DNA from 2 places in the Enterococcus sp. AAFC-DPL-5182 genome. Region 1 is predicted to be linked to the other one. Evidence: predicted binding sites of a transcription regulator. Region 1 holds the regulator's gene; the other holds the start of a gene.
The links. The regulator CtsR, encoded in region 1, represses protease genes until heat stress. The targets are predictions, from matches to a motif close to TTGGTCAAAAAAGGTCAAANA.
Positions count from the first base shown of each region.

Region 2: the regulator CtsR is predicted to act here: its motif matches at 4,302-4,322, upstream of AC4BB7_RS04975 (ATP-dependent Clp protease ATP-binding subunit).

Region 1 covers NZ_CM177101.1:3,706,194-3,714,134, reverse strand. The annotation lists rRNA gene AC4BB7_RS17445 (23S ribosomal RNA) at 1-2,113, shown strand, start outside; rRNA gene rrf (5S ribosomal RNA) at 2,209-2,324, shown strand; tRNA gene AC4BB7_RS17435 (tRNA-Val) at 2,339-2,411, shown strand; tRNA gene AC4BB7_RS17430 (tRNA-Lys) at 2,418-2,490, shown strand; tRNA gene AC4BB7_RS17425 (tRNA-Leu) at 2,503-2,584, shown strand; tRNA gene AC4BB7_RS17420 (tRNA-Thr) at 2,620-2,692, shown strand; tRNA gene AC4BB7_RS17415 (tRNA-Gly) at 2,701-2,772, shown strand; tRNA gene AC4BB7_RS17410 (tRNA-Leu) at 2,787-2,872, shown strand; tRNA gene AC4BB7_RS17405 (tRNA-Arg) at 2,971-3,044, shown strand; tRNA gene AC4BB7_RS17400 (tRNA-Pro) at 3,129-3,202, shown strand; gene AC4BB7_RS17395 (CtsR family transcriptional regulator) at 3,346-3,813, shown strand; gene AC4BB7_RS17390 (ATP-dependent Clp protease ATP-binding subunit) at 3,818-6,307, shown strand; gene AC4BB7_RS17385 (peptidase U32 family protein) at 6,559-7,479, shown strand; gene AC4BB7_RS17380 (peptidase U32 family protein) at 7,494-7,941, shown strand, end outside.
Region 2 covers NZ_CM177101.1:1,068,612-1,076,552, forward strand. The annotation lists gene AC4BB7_RS04965 (MFS transporter) at 72-1,331, shown strand; gene AC4BB7_RS04970 (DUF1827 family protein) at 1,458-1,772, opposite strand; gene AC4BB7_RS04975 (ATP-dependent Clp protease ATP-binding subunit) at 1,980-4,232, opposite strand; gene ykzS (protein YkzS) at 4,565-4,756, shown strand; gene AC4BB7_RS04985 (phosphocarrier protein HPr) at 4,930-5,196, shown strand; gene ptsP (phosphoenolpyruvate--protein phosphotransferase) at 5,196-6,923, shown strand; gene AC4BB7_RS04995 (DUF1002 domain-containing protein) at 7,089-7,941, shown strand, end outside.

The sequences.
Region 1 (7,941 bases):
ATGAGCTGTGGGTAGCGGAGAAATTCCAAACGAACTTGGAGATAGCTGGTTCTCTCCGAAATAGCTTTAGGGCTAGCGTCGAAGTTAAGAATGATGGAGGTAGAGCACTGTTTGGACTAGGGGCCCATCTCGGGTTACCGAATTCAGATAAACTCCGAATGCCATTCATTCATATTCGGCAGTCAGACTGCGAGTGATAAGATCCGTAGTCGAAAGGGAAACAGCCCAGACCACCAGCTAAGGTCCCAAAATATATGTTAAGTGGAAAAGGATGTGGGGTTGCACAGACAACTAGGATGTTGGCTCAGAAGCAGCCACCATTTAAAGAGTGCGTAATAGCTCACTAGTCGAGTGACCCTGCGCCGAAAATGTACCGGGGCTAAACATATTACCGAAGCTGTGGATCACACCTCTGGTGTGATGGTAGGAGAGCGTTCTAAGGGCGTTGAAGGTCGATCGTGAGGACGGCTGGAGCGCTTAGAAGTGAGAATGCCGGTATGAGTAGCGAAAGACGGGTGAGAATCCCGTCCACCGTATGACTAAGGTTTCCTGGGGAAGGCTCGTCCGCCCAGGGTTAGTCGGGACCTAAGCCGAGGCCGATAGGCGTAGGCGATGGACAACAGGTTGATATTCCTGTACCAGTTGTTTTTGTTTGAGCAATGGAGGGACGCAGGAGGCTAAGGAATGCATGCGACTGGAAGTGCATGTCCAAGCAGTAAGTCTTGAGTAGAGTCAAATGCTTTACTCTATACGGACAAGCTGTGATGGGGAGGGAAATAATAGTACCGAAGTTCCTGATGTCACACTGTCAAGAAAAGCTTCTAGTGAGAAAACAACTGCCCGTACCGTAAACCGACACAGGTAGTCGAGGAGAGTATCCTAAGGTGAGCGAGCGAACTCTCGTTAAGGAACTCGGCAAAATGACCCCGTAACTTCGGGAGAAGGGGTGCTGACTTCGGTCAGCCGCAGTGAATAGGCCCAAGCGACTGTTTATCAAAAACACAGGTCTCTGCAAAATCGAAAGATGAAGTATAGGGGCTGACGCCTGCCCGGTGCTGGAAGGTTAAGAGGATGGGTTAGCTTCGGCGAAGCTCAGAATTGAAGCCCCAGTAAACGGCGGCCGTAACTATAACGGTCCTAAGGTAGCGAAATTCCTTGTCGGGTAAGTTCCGACCCGCACGAAAGGCGTAACGATTTGGGCACTGTCTCAACGAGAGACTCGGTGAAATTTTAGTACCTGTGAAGATGCAGGTTACCCGCGACAGGACGGAAAGACCCCATGGAGCTTTACTGTAGCTTGATATTGAGTGTTTGTACCACATGTACAGGATAGGTAGGAGCCGATGAACCCGGAACGCTAGTTTCGGTGGAGGCGCTGGTGGGATACTACCCTTGTGTTATGAACCCTCTAACCCGCACCACTTATCGTGGTGGGAGACAGTGTCAGGTGGGCAGTTTGACTGGGGCGGTCGCCTCCTAAAGAGTAACGGAGGCGCCCAAAGGTTCCCTCAGAATGGTTGGAAATCATTCGCAGAGTGTAAAGGCAGAAGGGAGCTTGACTGCGAGACTTACAAGTCGAGCAGGGACGAAAGTCGGGCTTAGTGATCCGGTGGTTCCGCATGGAAGGGCCATCGCTCAACGGATAAAAGCTACCCTGGGGATAACAGGCTTATCTCCCCCAAGAGTCCACATCGACGGGGAGGTTTGGCACCTCGATGTCGGCTCGTCGCATCCTGGGGCTGTAGTCGGTCCCAAGGGTTGGGCTGTTCGCCCATTAAAGCGGCACGCGAGCTGGGTTCAGAACGTCGTGAGACAGTTCGGTCCCTATCCGTCGCGGGCGTTGGAAATTTGAGAGGAGCTGTCCTTAGTACGAGAGGACCGGGATGGACTTACCGCTGGTGTACCAGTTGTTCTGCCAAGGGCATTGCTGGGTAGCTATGTAGGGAAGGGATAAACGCTGAAAGCATCTAAGTGTGAAGCCCACCTCAAGATGAGATTTCCCATTTCTTTAAGAAAGTAAGACCCCTGAGAGATGATCAGGTAGATAGGTTGGAAGTGGAAGTGCAGTGATGTACGGAGCGGACCAATACTAATCGGTCGAGGACTTAACCAAAGAAACGAAATAAAAAAGTTTTTCGGAATGTTTGATTACTACTTCAATCCAGTTTTGAGTGAATAATCACTCAACTTAATAGCAACAACACCCAGTGTGGTGGCGATAGCGAGAAGGATACACCTGTTCCCATGCCGAACACAGAAGTTAAGCTTCTTAGCGCCGATTGTAGTGAAGGGTTTCCCTTTGTGAGAGTAGGACGTCGCCACGCTAAAGTGTTGTCTTGGAGGTTTAGCTCAGCTGGGAGAGCACCTGCCTTACAAGCAGGGGGTCGGCGGTTCGATCCCGTCAACCTCCATTTTTTGAGCCGTTAGCTCAGTTGGTAGAGCATCTGACTTTTAATCAGAGGGTCGCAGGTTCGAGCCCTGCACGGCTCATAGAAATATTTTGCGGGTGTGGCGGAATTGGCAGACGCACTAGATTTAGGATCTAGCGCCTTACGGCGTGGGGGTTCAAGTCCCTTCACCCGCATTTTTAGTCTCGTTTTAATACTAGGCGATTATAACGCCGGCTTAGCTCAGTTGGTAGAGCATCTGATTTGTAATCAGAGGGTCGAGGGTTCAAATCCTTTAGCCGGCATCCAGACTGCGGAAATAGCTCAGTGGTAGAGCACCACCTTGCCAAGGTGGGGGTCGCGGGTTCGAACCCCGTTTTCCGCTTAGCTTGTTCTTTCGCCGGGGTGGCGGAACTGGCAGACGCACAGGACTTAAAATCCTGCGGTGAGTGATCACCGTACCGGTTCGATTCCGGTCCTCGGCATTGCTTTGAAACACTATGAATGGCAATTGTAAAATTGACAGAATAGATGTTAACAAGTACGAAGCAGATGGATACATCTGACTTTGATCCTTGTTTTAGCACCCATAGCTCAACTGGATAGAGTGCTTGACTACGAATCAAGAGGTTAGGGGTTCGACTCCCTTTGGGTGCATACTTTGAATGTTTGACTACGAATTAGAAGGTAGAGAAACTTAGTTCCTTTTAAGCGTTTAGTCTTTTTTTATTATTATAGCTACGGGAAGTAGCTCAGCTTGGTAGAGCACTTGGTTTGGGACCAAGGGGTCGCAGGTTCGAATCCTGTCTTCCCGATTTGATGAACAGAGTGGTCTTCTCTGTTCTTTTTTTGTTTACTTGTTTATCTTTTCTTATCAAATTAGGCATTCTCCTTTATTAAACACTTAAAGTTATGTATAATTAAGGTCAGTATTAGTCAAGGGAAAAGGATGAGTGTGATGAGTAATCAAAATACTTCAGATTTAATAGAAGCATATTTAAAAAAAATTCTTGAAGAAAGTAGTAAGATTGAGATTCGTAGAGCTGAAATGGCTCATTTATTCAATTGTGTTCCCTCCCAGATTAATTATGTGATCAATACGCGTTTTACGATCCAACGAGGTTATTCTGTCGAGAGTAAGCGTGGTGGCGGTGGTTATATTAGGATCGCCAAAGTCCAAATTTCTGATAGTGATCAATTATTAAAACAAATTGCCCAGTTTACGGGTAATGGACTTTCAGAAAAGGATGCACTGATTTTTATACAAAAGTTGTATGAAGAAGAAGTGATTACCAAAAGAGAAGGAAATCTGATGTTGTCTGTTCTTGGGAAACAGGTTTTAGGCAAAGCAGGATCAAATGAAGATTATTTACGTGCTCAATTGATGCATTCATTTTTAGAACGTTTGAGTTACGAGGAGGAATGATAGTATGGACGAATTATTTACAGAAAGTGCCAAGGCAGTACTAGCCATTGCACAAGAAGAAGCAAAGTATTTTAGGCATCAATCCGTGGGCTCAGAACATTTATTATTGGCTTTAGTTTTAGAGCCTAATGGCATTGCTGGAAAATCTTTGCGTCAGTTGAATGCTGATAAAAATGATATCCGTGAAGAAATTGAACACTTAACTGGCTATGGAACAGTTAAAGGTTATCCTAAAGGTGCTTATTTACCCTATTCTCCTCGCGCGAAACAAATCTTTGCGTACGCCGGAGATGAAGCGAAACGTTTAGGGGCACCAAATATTGGAACTGAACATATTTTACTAGGTTTATTAAGAGATGAAGATATATTAGCTTCACGTATTTTATTGAATTTAGGTTTAAGTTTATCCAAAATGCGTCAGTTATTAATGAAAAAAATAGGTATTACTGATCCGCAAATGAGCGGTAATGTAGGACGTCGCCGAAATAATCAAGCTCAAAAAGCAGCACCAAAAGGAACACCGACTTTAGACTCATTAGCACGTGATTTAACGAAATTAGCACGTGAAAATAATCTTGATCCTGTAGTTGGACGTTCACAAGAGGTTAGACGGTTGATTCAAATTCTAAGTCGTCGTACAAAGAATAATCCTGTTTTAGTCGGTGAGCCAGGTGTTGGTAAAACAGCAATTGCTGAAGGATTAGCACAAAAAATCGTGAATGGCGAAGTACCAGAAGATATGTTAGAAAAACGCTTGATGATGTTGGATATGGGAGCGTTAGTTGCTGGGACTAAGTATCGTGGTGAATTTGAAGATCGATTAAAAAAAGTCATTGATGAAATTTATCAAGATGGCGAAGTAATTTTATTTATCGATGAATTGCACACCTTGATCGGTGCAGGTGGTGCGGAAGGTGCTATTGATGCATCGAATATTTTAAAACCAGCCCTTGCAAGAGGGGAACTACAAACAATTGGAGCAACAACATTAGATGAATACCAAAAATATATAGAAAAAGATTCTGCTTTGGAACGCCGTTTTGCTCGTGTACAAGTCGACGAACCGACACCAGAAGAAGCAGAAGAGATTTTAAAAGGTTTGCGTTCACGATATGAAGAACATCATGGCGTAGAAATCACGGATGATGCGTTGCATGCGGCGGTTCAACTATCCGTACGTTACATTAATTCTCGTCAATTACCAGATAAAGCAATCGATTTGATGGATGAGTCTTCAGCTAAAGTTCGTTTAGACTTGGCAGATGAACCTTCGGAAATCAATAACTTACGTATGGAGATTGCTCGCTTAGTTCAAGAGAAAGAAGAAGCGATTCAGTCACAATCCTTTGAAAGTGCGGCAAGACTACGCCAAAAAGAAAAAAAACTGGCTCGTAAATTAGAAAACATTTTATTATTAGAGCAAAAAGAGGCTTCTGGGTATGCAAATCGCGTTACAGAGCAAGATGTTGCTAATGTTGTGTCACAATGGACGGGTGTGCCGTTGCAACAGCTGGAGAAAAAAGAAAGTGAACGTTTACTTGAACTAGAAAGTATCCTACATCATCGAGTAGTTGGTCAAGATGAAGCGGTCCAAGCTGTATCACGCGCTATTCGTAGAGCCCGTAGTGGGTTGAAAGACCCAAATAGACCAATCGGTTCATTTATGTTCTTAGGTCCAACAGGTGTCGGTAAAACAGAACTGGCAAAAACCTTAGCTGAAACAATGTTCGGTAGTGAAGATGCTCTGGTTCGTGTGGATATGTCTGAATTTATGGAAAAATACAGTACTAGCCGTTTGATTGGCTCACCTCCAGGTTATGTGGGCTATGAAGAAGGCGGTCAATTAACTGAAAAAATCCGTCAAAAGCCATACTCTGTCATTTTATTAGATGAAGTAGAAAAGGCTCATCCAGATGTCTTTAATATTCTATTACAGGTATTAGACGATGGTCATTTGACAGATTCTAAAGGACGTAAAGTTGACTTTAGAAATACAATTTTGATCATGACATCAAATATTGGTGCAACAGCGATTCGTGATGAAAAAAATGTTGGTTTCAATGTACAAGATCTAACTAAAGATTACGGTGCGATGCAAAAACGAATCATAGAAGAATTAAAGAAAGCATTTCGTCCAGAGTTTTTGAATCGTGTGGATGAAACAGTTGTTTTCCGTTCATTGGATCAAGAAGAAATTCACGAAATAGTGAAAATCATGAGTAAATCAATTGTTCAACGCTTAAGAGAACAAGATGTCAATGTGAAGATCACGGCAGCTGCTATTGAAGTCATCGGAAAAGTTGGTTTTGATCCAGAATATGGGGCACGACCAATTCGTAGAGCACTACAAAAAGAGGTGGAGGATCGACTAAGTGAAGCATTGCTTTCTGGTCAAATCCATCTTGGAGACAAGGTAACCATTGGTGCAAGCAAAGGGAAAATAACATTGAATGTTAAATCACCTAAACCCGAACAAGTTTTACAAACAATTTAACAAAAAAATCTTTAATTCGCTGTGCAAAACGAATCTGTTTTGCACAGTTTTTTTCTTTAAGAAAAGCAAATTGCAACATTGAATTTGTGAAAAATGTACATTAAAATAAAGAGAGACTATTGGAAAGTTTGTGAACCTATGCTACTATAAAACAGTTGTTAGAAGACTGTTGGAAAAAGTAAAAAACATAACTTTTTAAATAATTTATTCGAAAAATGGACACTTGTTCAGCTTTTAAAGGAGGATATAAAATGATTGAACTTATTGCGACTGCTGAATCTGTCGAACAAGCGGAGGCATTGTTAGCAGTCGGGGTAGACACTTTATACATTGGGGAGGAGATGTTTGGTTTACGATTACCAACATCGTTTTCTCGTGAGGAACAGCGAATCATCACTGAAAAAGCGCACAATACTGGTAAAAAAGTAACTGTAGCGTTAAATGGGATTATGCATCCAGAAAAGATGAAAAAGGTTCCAGAATATTTAACATTTTTAAAAGAAATAAACGTAGATCAGGTAACGGTCGGTGATCCTGGAGTTGTGTTTGTGATGCAACGAGATGGAATCGATATTCCCTACATTTATGATGGAGAAACATTAGTAACTAGTTCTCGTCAGATCAATTTCTGGGCGAAGCGTGGATCGGTTGGCGCGGTCTTGGCTCGTGAAGTTCCTTTTGAAGAGATGAAAGCGATGAAGGAAAACTTGATGGTTCCAGCTGAAGTTCTTGTATATGGTGCCACATGTATCCATCAATCCAAACGCCCTTTACTACAAAATTACTACAATTTCACTAAAAATGATGAGTCTGCCAGCAAAGAACGAGGTTTGTTTATATCGGAACCTAAAAAAGAAGAAACGCACTATTCGATTTATGAAGATAGCCATGGCACTCATATTTTTGCGGACAATGATGTAAACCTAGTTGGTGAATTGGACAAACTTCATGAACATAATTACACAAAGTGGAAACTTGATGGGATTTATGCTCCGGGAGAAAATTTTGTAGAAGTTGCTAAGCTATTTGTAAATGCGAAAGAAAAAATCGAAGCGGGTCTTTGGTCGAGCGAGCAGGCTTGTAAAGCAATTGAACAAATCGAAGTGCTTCACCCAGAAAATCGTGGTTTAGATATCGGATTCTTTGATTTGGATCCAGACGAGATAAAATAAGGAGAAAAAAACACATGACAAACGAACGAACATTGAAGCGTCCTGAGGTCTTAGCACCAGCAGGGACGCTAGAAAAACTAAAAACAGCTATTCATTACGGTGCAGATGCGGTATATATTGGCGGAAATGCTTATGGTTTACGCAGCCGAGCAGGTAATTTTACAAAAGAAGATATGATCGAAGGCGTAGCATTCGCTAACGAACATGGTGCAAAAGTTTATGTGGCAGCAAATATGGTTACTCATGAAGGAAACCAAGAAGGAGCAGGAGACTTTTTTAGAGAAATACGTGATGTCGGTATTTCTGCAGTAATCGTATCTGATCCAGCCTTGATTGAAATTTGTGCAGCGGAAGCACCAGGCTTGCCAATCCACTTGTCCACACAAGCTTCAGCTACGAATTATGAAACATTAGAGTTTTGGAAAAATGAAGGACTGGAACGGGTTGTTTTGGCGCGTGAAG
Region 2 (7,941 bases), 1.2 Mb from region 1:
ATAAAGTCAGAATGGTAAACTTAGGTATCAAAGTATTTAAGCCTTGATAAAATAAGATATGGGGAGAAAAAATGATGGGGAAAGTGAATAAAAATATTTTATATTTGGTATTAGGACAGGTAATATCAGTTTTTGGTGGAGCGATTTTAAGATTTGCTTTATCGCTTTATGTATTGGACAAAACGGGACGGGCGGATATATTTGCAACGATTCTAGCCATTTCAAGTATTCCTGTCTTATTTGCTCCAATTGGTGGGGCAATTGCAGATCGATTTGATCGGCGTTTGTTAATGGTTTTAATGGATATTATGAATGCAGCTTTAGCGATAGTATTATTTTTTATATTAGGTTTTACTGATTCAATTGTTATGATTGGTTTACTATTATTTTTACTATCAATTGTTGGTAGCTTTGATACACCTGTAGTTACTGCGAGTATCCCTCTATTAGTAAAAAAAGATCAATTAGAACAAATAAATGGTTTAGTTAATGGGGTTCTATCCATGTCAAATGTAGTTGCGCCTATTATTGGAGGCATTCTATATAGTATATTAGGTGCTCAAAAACTGATTATAGGGAGTGCAGTATTTTTTATTCTGGCGGCAATTATAGAAACCTTTTTACGGATTCCTTTTGAAAGACGTCCAATGGAATCTGGTATTTTAGTCACGTTGACAGGTGATTTAAAGGATGGTTTTAAAGAGGTCCGTAACAATCGTATTATTTTCAATGCTATTTTGATTGCAGCACTTATCAACTTTACGTTATCGGCATTTTTTATTGTAGGAGTTCCTATTGTATTAAGAGTTGTTTTGCAGGCAAGTGATGCAGTTTATGGTATCGGCTTGTCGGTGATTAGTTTGTCCACAATTCTTGGAGCGATATTTACCGGCTTTTTTACAAAGAGATTACGAATAAACAATCTCTATAAGATATTTACTTTGTCCGGTCTGTTATTGATTCTAATGAATATTGGCTTAATGTTTGCAGGAAATCCATTAGGAAATACAATTGGTTTTACAGCATTTTTGATAACGGGAATTCCAATTGGAATGATGATGAGTATGATCTCCATTTACTTAATTTCGATGGTGCAAAGAATAACCCCAAAAGAAAATCTTGGCAAAGTAATGGCCACGATTATGGCTGTTTCGCAATGTGCAGTTCCAATCGGTCAAATCATAATTGGCTTGTTATTTAAAACAACCACAACGAATGTATTCTTTCAGGTGATGATTGTTTCTGTGTCAGTGTTGTTAGTCTCAGGACTTTGCTGGTACCTATTTAGAAATTCAACGGATACTGAAATTGGTGGGGTAAGTGGTAGTTAAGGATAAAAAAGAGGATAAGGAAGTCTGGCTCTGTATTCAAAACTACTAATTAAAGAAAGTCATGCATTTAAAGAGCTGAGCAAAATGAACGTTCATTTTGCTCAGCTCTTTTTTTATTGAATTTATTCAACTTTCCACTAGACTAGAAGTCATAGGAATCGAAATTTCTATAACATCTTTTAATTCAATGATCGAAATCTGATCTCGGTCATACTTTTCTTTTGGAATACGTTTCAAGACATAGGCTAGAATCTCGTTGATTTCAGTTTTTCGAACAGCACGTTTTTTATTGACGATCAATATTTCAACATGTTGAGCAGCTTCTGTATAAACAACGGTCGTGTTACCCGCTGAATAAACTTTGACAAAGTATGCATCGGTATTTTCTAGTTGTTTATTGACTAACTGTTTGTAGCTGTTGGTTACATTGACTAATTTCATTTTTTTCACCTCAATTTAATGCTTAATTTTTTGACGTTGATAATAAAAAACAGAGTATCCACAGATTTGAAGAAAGCTGGAATAGTCTTCTCTAAAATTGATATAAAATCTATACAGCTTAATTATAATTTTTTTTGACTTAAATAAAAAGAAATTTGTCTCAAAAAACACAAAAAAGTCAATCAGTTTGCCTGATTGACTTTTTTTTTATTCTTCTGAAGTGTCTGTACTTATATCCGTAGGTTCTATAGCTGTTTCCCCTGTAACGATAATTTTTCCATCTTCATCTAGTTTGGCAATCAATTCATGTTCTTCTGGATGATCTAAGAAGAACTCAGCAATGCCATCTTCTATTTGTTCTTGGATTGTCCGACGTAATGGACGGGCGCCCATCGAAGGATCATAGCCCAAATCGACTAATTTTTCTTTGACATCCGTTGATACTTCAATATGGATTTTTTGATGAGCGAGCAAGCCATTAACTTCGTCTAACATCAAACTAACGATGTTCATCAAGTTTTCTTTACTTAACGCTTTGAATTCAATGATACCATCAAAACGGTTCAAGAATTCAGGAGTGAAGAAATTATTTAATTGTCCTAAAACAGACTTAGTCACACCATCACGCGCAGCACCGAAGCCTACGTTTGCTTCTACATTACCTGTTCCAGCATTACTTGTCATGATAATGATCGTATCTTTGAAGCTGACTGTTCTGCCTTGGGCATCTGTTAGACGTCCATCATCTAAAATTTGTAAGAACATATGCAACACATCTGGATGGGCTTTTTCGATTTCATCTAATAAAACCAAGCTGTATGGATTACGACGAACTTTTTCAGTTAGTTGTCCTGCTTCATCATAACCAACATAGCCAGGAGGTGATCCAATCAATTTAGATACGCTGTGTTTTTCCATATACTCACTCATGTCGAAACGAATCATAGAATCTTCTGAACCAAATAATTCATAAGCTAATTGCTTCGCTAATTCTGTTTTACCTACACCAGTTGGTCCAACAAATAAGAAGGAGCCGATTGGGCGATTTTGTTTGCCTAAACCTACACGGTTACGACGGATTGCTTTTGAAACTTTATCGACAGCATCGTCTTGACCTACAACGTGAGCTTTTAAATCAACTGCTAAGTTTTTTAACTGCGTTTGTTCTTTTTCTTTTAAATCACCAACAGGGATACCCGTTTTTTGTTCGACGATGGCTTCAATATTATTTTCATCGATCACAGGTGTTTCTTCATCGCTGATTTGTTTGTCTTTCATTGTTTGTAATTTGTTGATTTGATCACGGTAGTACGCTGCTTTTTCAAAATCTTCTTCTGCAGAAGCTTGTTGTTTTTGTTGTTCAGCATCTGCCAATTTCTTTTCAATCGTTTTAGGATCGACGATTTGAATCGTCAAATTCATTTTAGAACCAGATTCATCTAATAAATCGATTGCTTTATCTGGTAAGAAACGGTCTTGGATGTAGCGATTTGATAAAGTTGCAGCCGCTTTGATTGCTTCATCAGTGTATTTTACATGATGATAATCTTCATATCGTTTTTGCAAGCCTTTCAAAATCGCAATGGTTTCATCAACGGTTGGTTCGTCTACACGAACTGGTTGCATCCGACGTTCTAAAGCGGCATCTTTTTCAATGATGCGGTATTCATTTAATGTTGTTGCGCCAACCATTTGCAACTCACCACGAGCAAGCGCTGGTTTTAAAATATTACCTGCATCCATGTTGCCGTCACCAGCAGCACCTGCACCAACGATTTCATGAACTTCGTCGATGAATAAGATGATATTTTCCGCTTGTTTGATTTCATCGATCAATTTTTGCATACGCTCCTCAAATTGACCGCGGATACCTGTGCCTTGAACGAGTGAAACAACATCTAAACGGATAACTTCTTTATCCAATAATTTTTGTGGTACATCGCCATCGACGATTTTTTGTGCCAGTCCTTCGACAACTGCTGTTTTACCAACACCAGGTTCACCGATCAGAACTGGATTATTTTTAGTCCGGCGATTTAGAATTTCAATCACGCGTTTGATTTCGTCATCACGACCGACAACGGGATCAACATCGCCATTTCTTGCGGCTTGTGTAATATTGATGCCGTACTCACCTAGTAAGCCGTTAGCTTGATTTGCGTTTCCTCTAGGTGGTTGGCCTCCATTAAAGCCATTTCCGTCCCCAAATTGAGTTGGGGGTGTTTGACCATTAGGATTCCCTTGTTGTTCTTGCATTTGCCGAGACAAGGAGCGATATAAATCATCTAAACTTCCAAAACCAAATGGATCTTGTTGAGACATTGTTGGTTGATTATCATTTGCTTGTGCTTTTAATTTTTGATAGCAACTTTGGCAATAGTCTAATTGTTTTCTTTGACCATTAACATTCGCATATAAGTGGATCGTTGCTGGATTTTGTTGACAATTTTGACAGATCATAGGATAAAACACGTCCTTTCGTAATAAGACTAATCATGTATCAAAGTCATTGTGATAAAGTCAAATAGTCTGCTGACCATTTTTGACCTTTGAGAATATTATAGCATCTTTTTAGCAAGAATCAAGCAATTGAACTTTGTATTAGCCTGATAGATATGGGATAAAAACTTAGCGATAAATTATTTATTTTATTGAGTTAGTAGAATTTATTCTATTTTTATAAACTTATTAAGATTTGTTTATATGAATTGTAGGGATAATTTAGACAAATATCTATTTTTGTCATACAATATCTTCAGTCTAAAAATAAAAGTGAAAGCTGTGATCAATCAATGTATGAAAATCCCTTTGAAGAACAAATCAATGCCTTAAAAGAAGGAACCATTTCCGAACTTATCATAGAACCAAAAGACTTTACAGCCTTTAGAGAGGTTTGGAAAAATTTGCCAGATAGAATGTCAATTGTTGGGGAAGCTGGATTAAATGGACGAATTATATATCATTATATGAAAGAAGAAAAATAATTGATCATTTTGATTGATAAAAAAAAGGTGAAAAGTGTTGTAACTACTCACAAAAAATGGTAATCTTAAAAATTGAAAGGGTATTATCCAGATTCTAGTTTCACTTGAAACGTACAGGGAAAGGAAAACCCTAACATAAAAAATTATTTTACTTACGAAGGAGACCGATTTATATGGAAAAGAAAGAATTTCACATCGTAGCAGAAACAGGGATTCACGCTCGTCCAGCTACATTATTAGTACAAACTGCAAGTAAATTTAACTCAGATATTAACTTAGAATACAAAGGTAAATCTGTTAACCTTAAATCAATCATGGGCGTTATGTCTTTAGGCGTTGGCCAAGGTTCAGACGTAACTATCTCTGTTGATGGTGTAGACGAAGCTGATGCATTAGCAGCAATCGTAGACACTATGAAAAAAGAAGGATTGTCAGAATAATGTCTGAAATGCTAAAAGGAATTGCCGCAAGTGATGGTGTTGCTATCGCTAAAGCTTACCTGTTAGTTCAACCTGATTTGTCTTTCGATAAAAAATCTGTAGATGATACATCTGCTGAAGAAAGTCGTTTAGATGATGCTTTAGCAAAATCTACGACTGAATTGCAAGCAATCAGAGAAAAAGCAGCGCAAAGCCTTGGTGAAGAAGAAGCTCAAGTATTTGATGCTCATTTGATGGTTTTATCTGATCCGGAAATGATCGGTCAAATCAAACAAAACATTCAAGATAACAAAGTAAATGCTGAATCTGCGTTAAAAGAAGTAACAGATATGTATATCGGTATGTTCGAAGCAATGGATGATAATGCATACATGCAAGAACGTGCTGCTGATATTCGCGACGTTGCAAAACGTATTTTAGCTCATTTATTAGGTGTTACTCTTCCAAATCCTTCAATGATTAACGAAGAGGTAGTTGTGGTTGCCCATGACTTAACACCAAGTGATACCGCTCAATTAGACCGTACGTATGTAAAGGCATTCGTAACAGATATTGGCGGACGTACGTCTCATTCAGCGATTATGGCTCGTTCTCTAGAAATTCCTGCAATTGTAGGAACAAAAGAAATCACTGCCAAAGTCAAAGAAGGCGATATTTTAGCTGTTAACGGAATCGATGGCGATGTTATCGTTCACCCAACAGATGCTGAAAAAGCTGATTTTGAAGCAAAAGGCAAAGAATACGCTGACCTTAAAGTTGAATGGGAAAAATTAAAACATGCTGAAACAGTGACTGCTGATGGTAAACACATCGAGTTAGCTGCTAACATTGGTACACCTAAAGATTTAGAAGGCGTACACAACAATGGTGCTGAAGCTGTTGGTTTATATCGTACAGAATTCCTTTACATGGATTCTCCTGATTTCCCAACAGAAGATGAACAATATACAGCTTACACTGCAGTTCTTGAAGGCATGAACGGTAAACCTGTCGTGGTTCGTACAATGGATATCGGTGGAGATAAAGAATTACCTTATCTTCAATTACCGCATGAAATGAACCCATTCTTAGGGTACCGTGCATTACGTATCAGCTTATCTGAACGTGGCGACGAAATGTTCCGTACACAAATGCGCGCATTATTACGTGCTTCTGTTCACGGTAACTTACGTATCATGTTCCCGATGGTTGCAACGTTAAAAGAATTTAGAGCAGCGAAGAAAATCTTTGAAGAAGAAAAAGCAAAATTAGTTTCTGAAGGAACAAAAGTTTCTGATACGATTCAAGTCGGTATCATGATCGAAATTCCTGCAGCAGCTGTAATTGCTGATAAATTCGCCAAAGAAGTTGATTTCTTCAGTATTGGAACAAATGACTTGATCCAGTACACAATGGCAGCAGACCGTATGAATGAACGCGTTTCTTACTTGTACCAACCATATAACCCATCAATCTTACGTTTGATCAAAAACGTGATTGACGCATCTCATGCTGAAGGTAAATGGACTGGTATGTGTGGAGAAATGGGTGGCGATCAAATGGCTGTACCATTATTGGTAGGAATGGGCTTAGATGAATTCTCAATGAGTGCGACATCTATTCTTCAAACTCGTAGCTTGATGAAACGTCTAGACACTAAGAAAATGGCTGAACTTGCGGATCGTGCGTTGAATGACTGCGATACAATGGAAGAAGTTATTGACTTGGTTAAGGATTATACGAAATAAAACAATAAGCAAAAGCGTTCACTAATCAGAATATTTTCTGACTAGTGAACGCTTTTTTTGTTAGTAGTTAAATTCAATAAAATTTTCTTAAAACTGAGCGTACTTAAGGAATAAAAAAGAGTATTATTGTATAGTAATGGACAAGTAACTATTTAGGAGGCTTCTATGAAAAACAAACAAAAAAAACTCGCTGTAGCGATGACAGTATTGTTGATCTCTACAGGTTTATACACTGGAAAAACAGCATTGGCAACACAAGGTAGTACAGCAGAAAGCACTTCAATAAGTTCTAGTAATGCAGAAACAACTCAAAGTTCTGAGAAGAATCTACAAATCAACGCAGTTGCCTTAGGTAACGCACTGACCCAAGAACAAAAGGACTTTACCTTAAAAGAACTAGGAGTCAAAGGTGAAACACCTCAATATACAACAACTGGAAAAGACCTCATGAGTTTTATTCCTGATGGCGGTTTCACACCAGAATGGGCCGTATACAGCTCTGTTCGGATGGAGACACAGAAAAAAGGTGCAGGAATCTCTGTAGATATCGCAACGCCTAAAAATATTACGAAAATCACAGAAGCTCAGTATCAAAATGCGGCATTGACTGCGGGTATTACAGATGCCAAGTTAACTGTTGCATCAGCTGTCCCGATCGATGGTTCCGGCGCTTTAGCAGGTGTTTATAAAATCGTGGAAGAATCTGGCGGAATCATCAATAGAGATCGTGTAGGCGTAGCACAAGATGAAATGGATGTACTCTCAAAAATCACAGAAGAAAATAAAGACAAAAAGGGTTATTCCGACGAAGCCTTAAATGCGGCTCAAGAACAAGCGAAAAAAGAACTCGCTGCAAAAACTGCCGATGGCAAAAACTTAACTCAAGCAGATATCCAAAAAACTGTTGAAAGTGCGTTACAGAGTCAAGGAATCAAGGATGTAATGTCAACAGATCAGGTCAAAGAACTAACGACGTTGATGAGCGATATGAAAGATAAAAATATTTTTCAAGATTTTG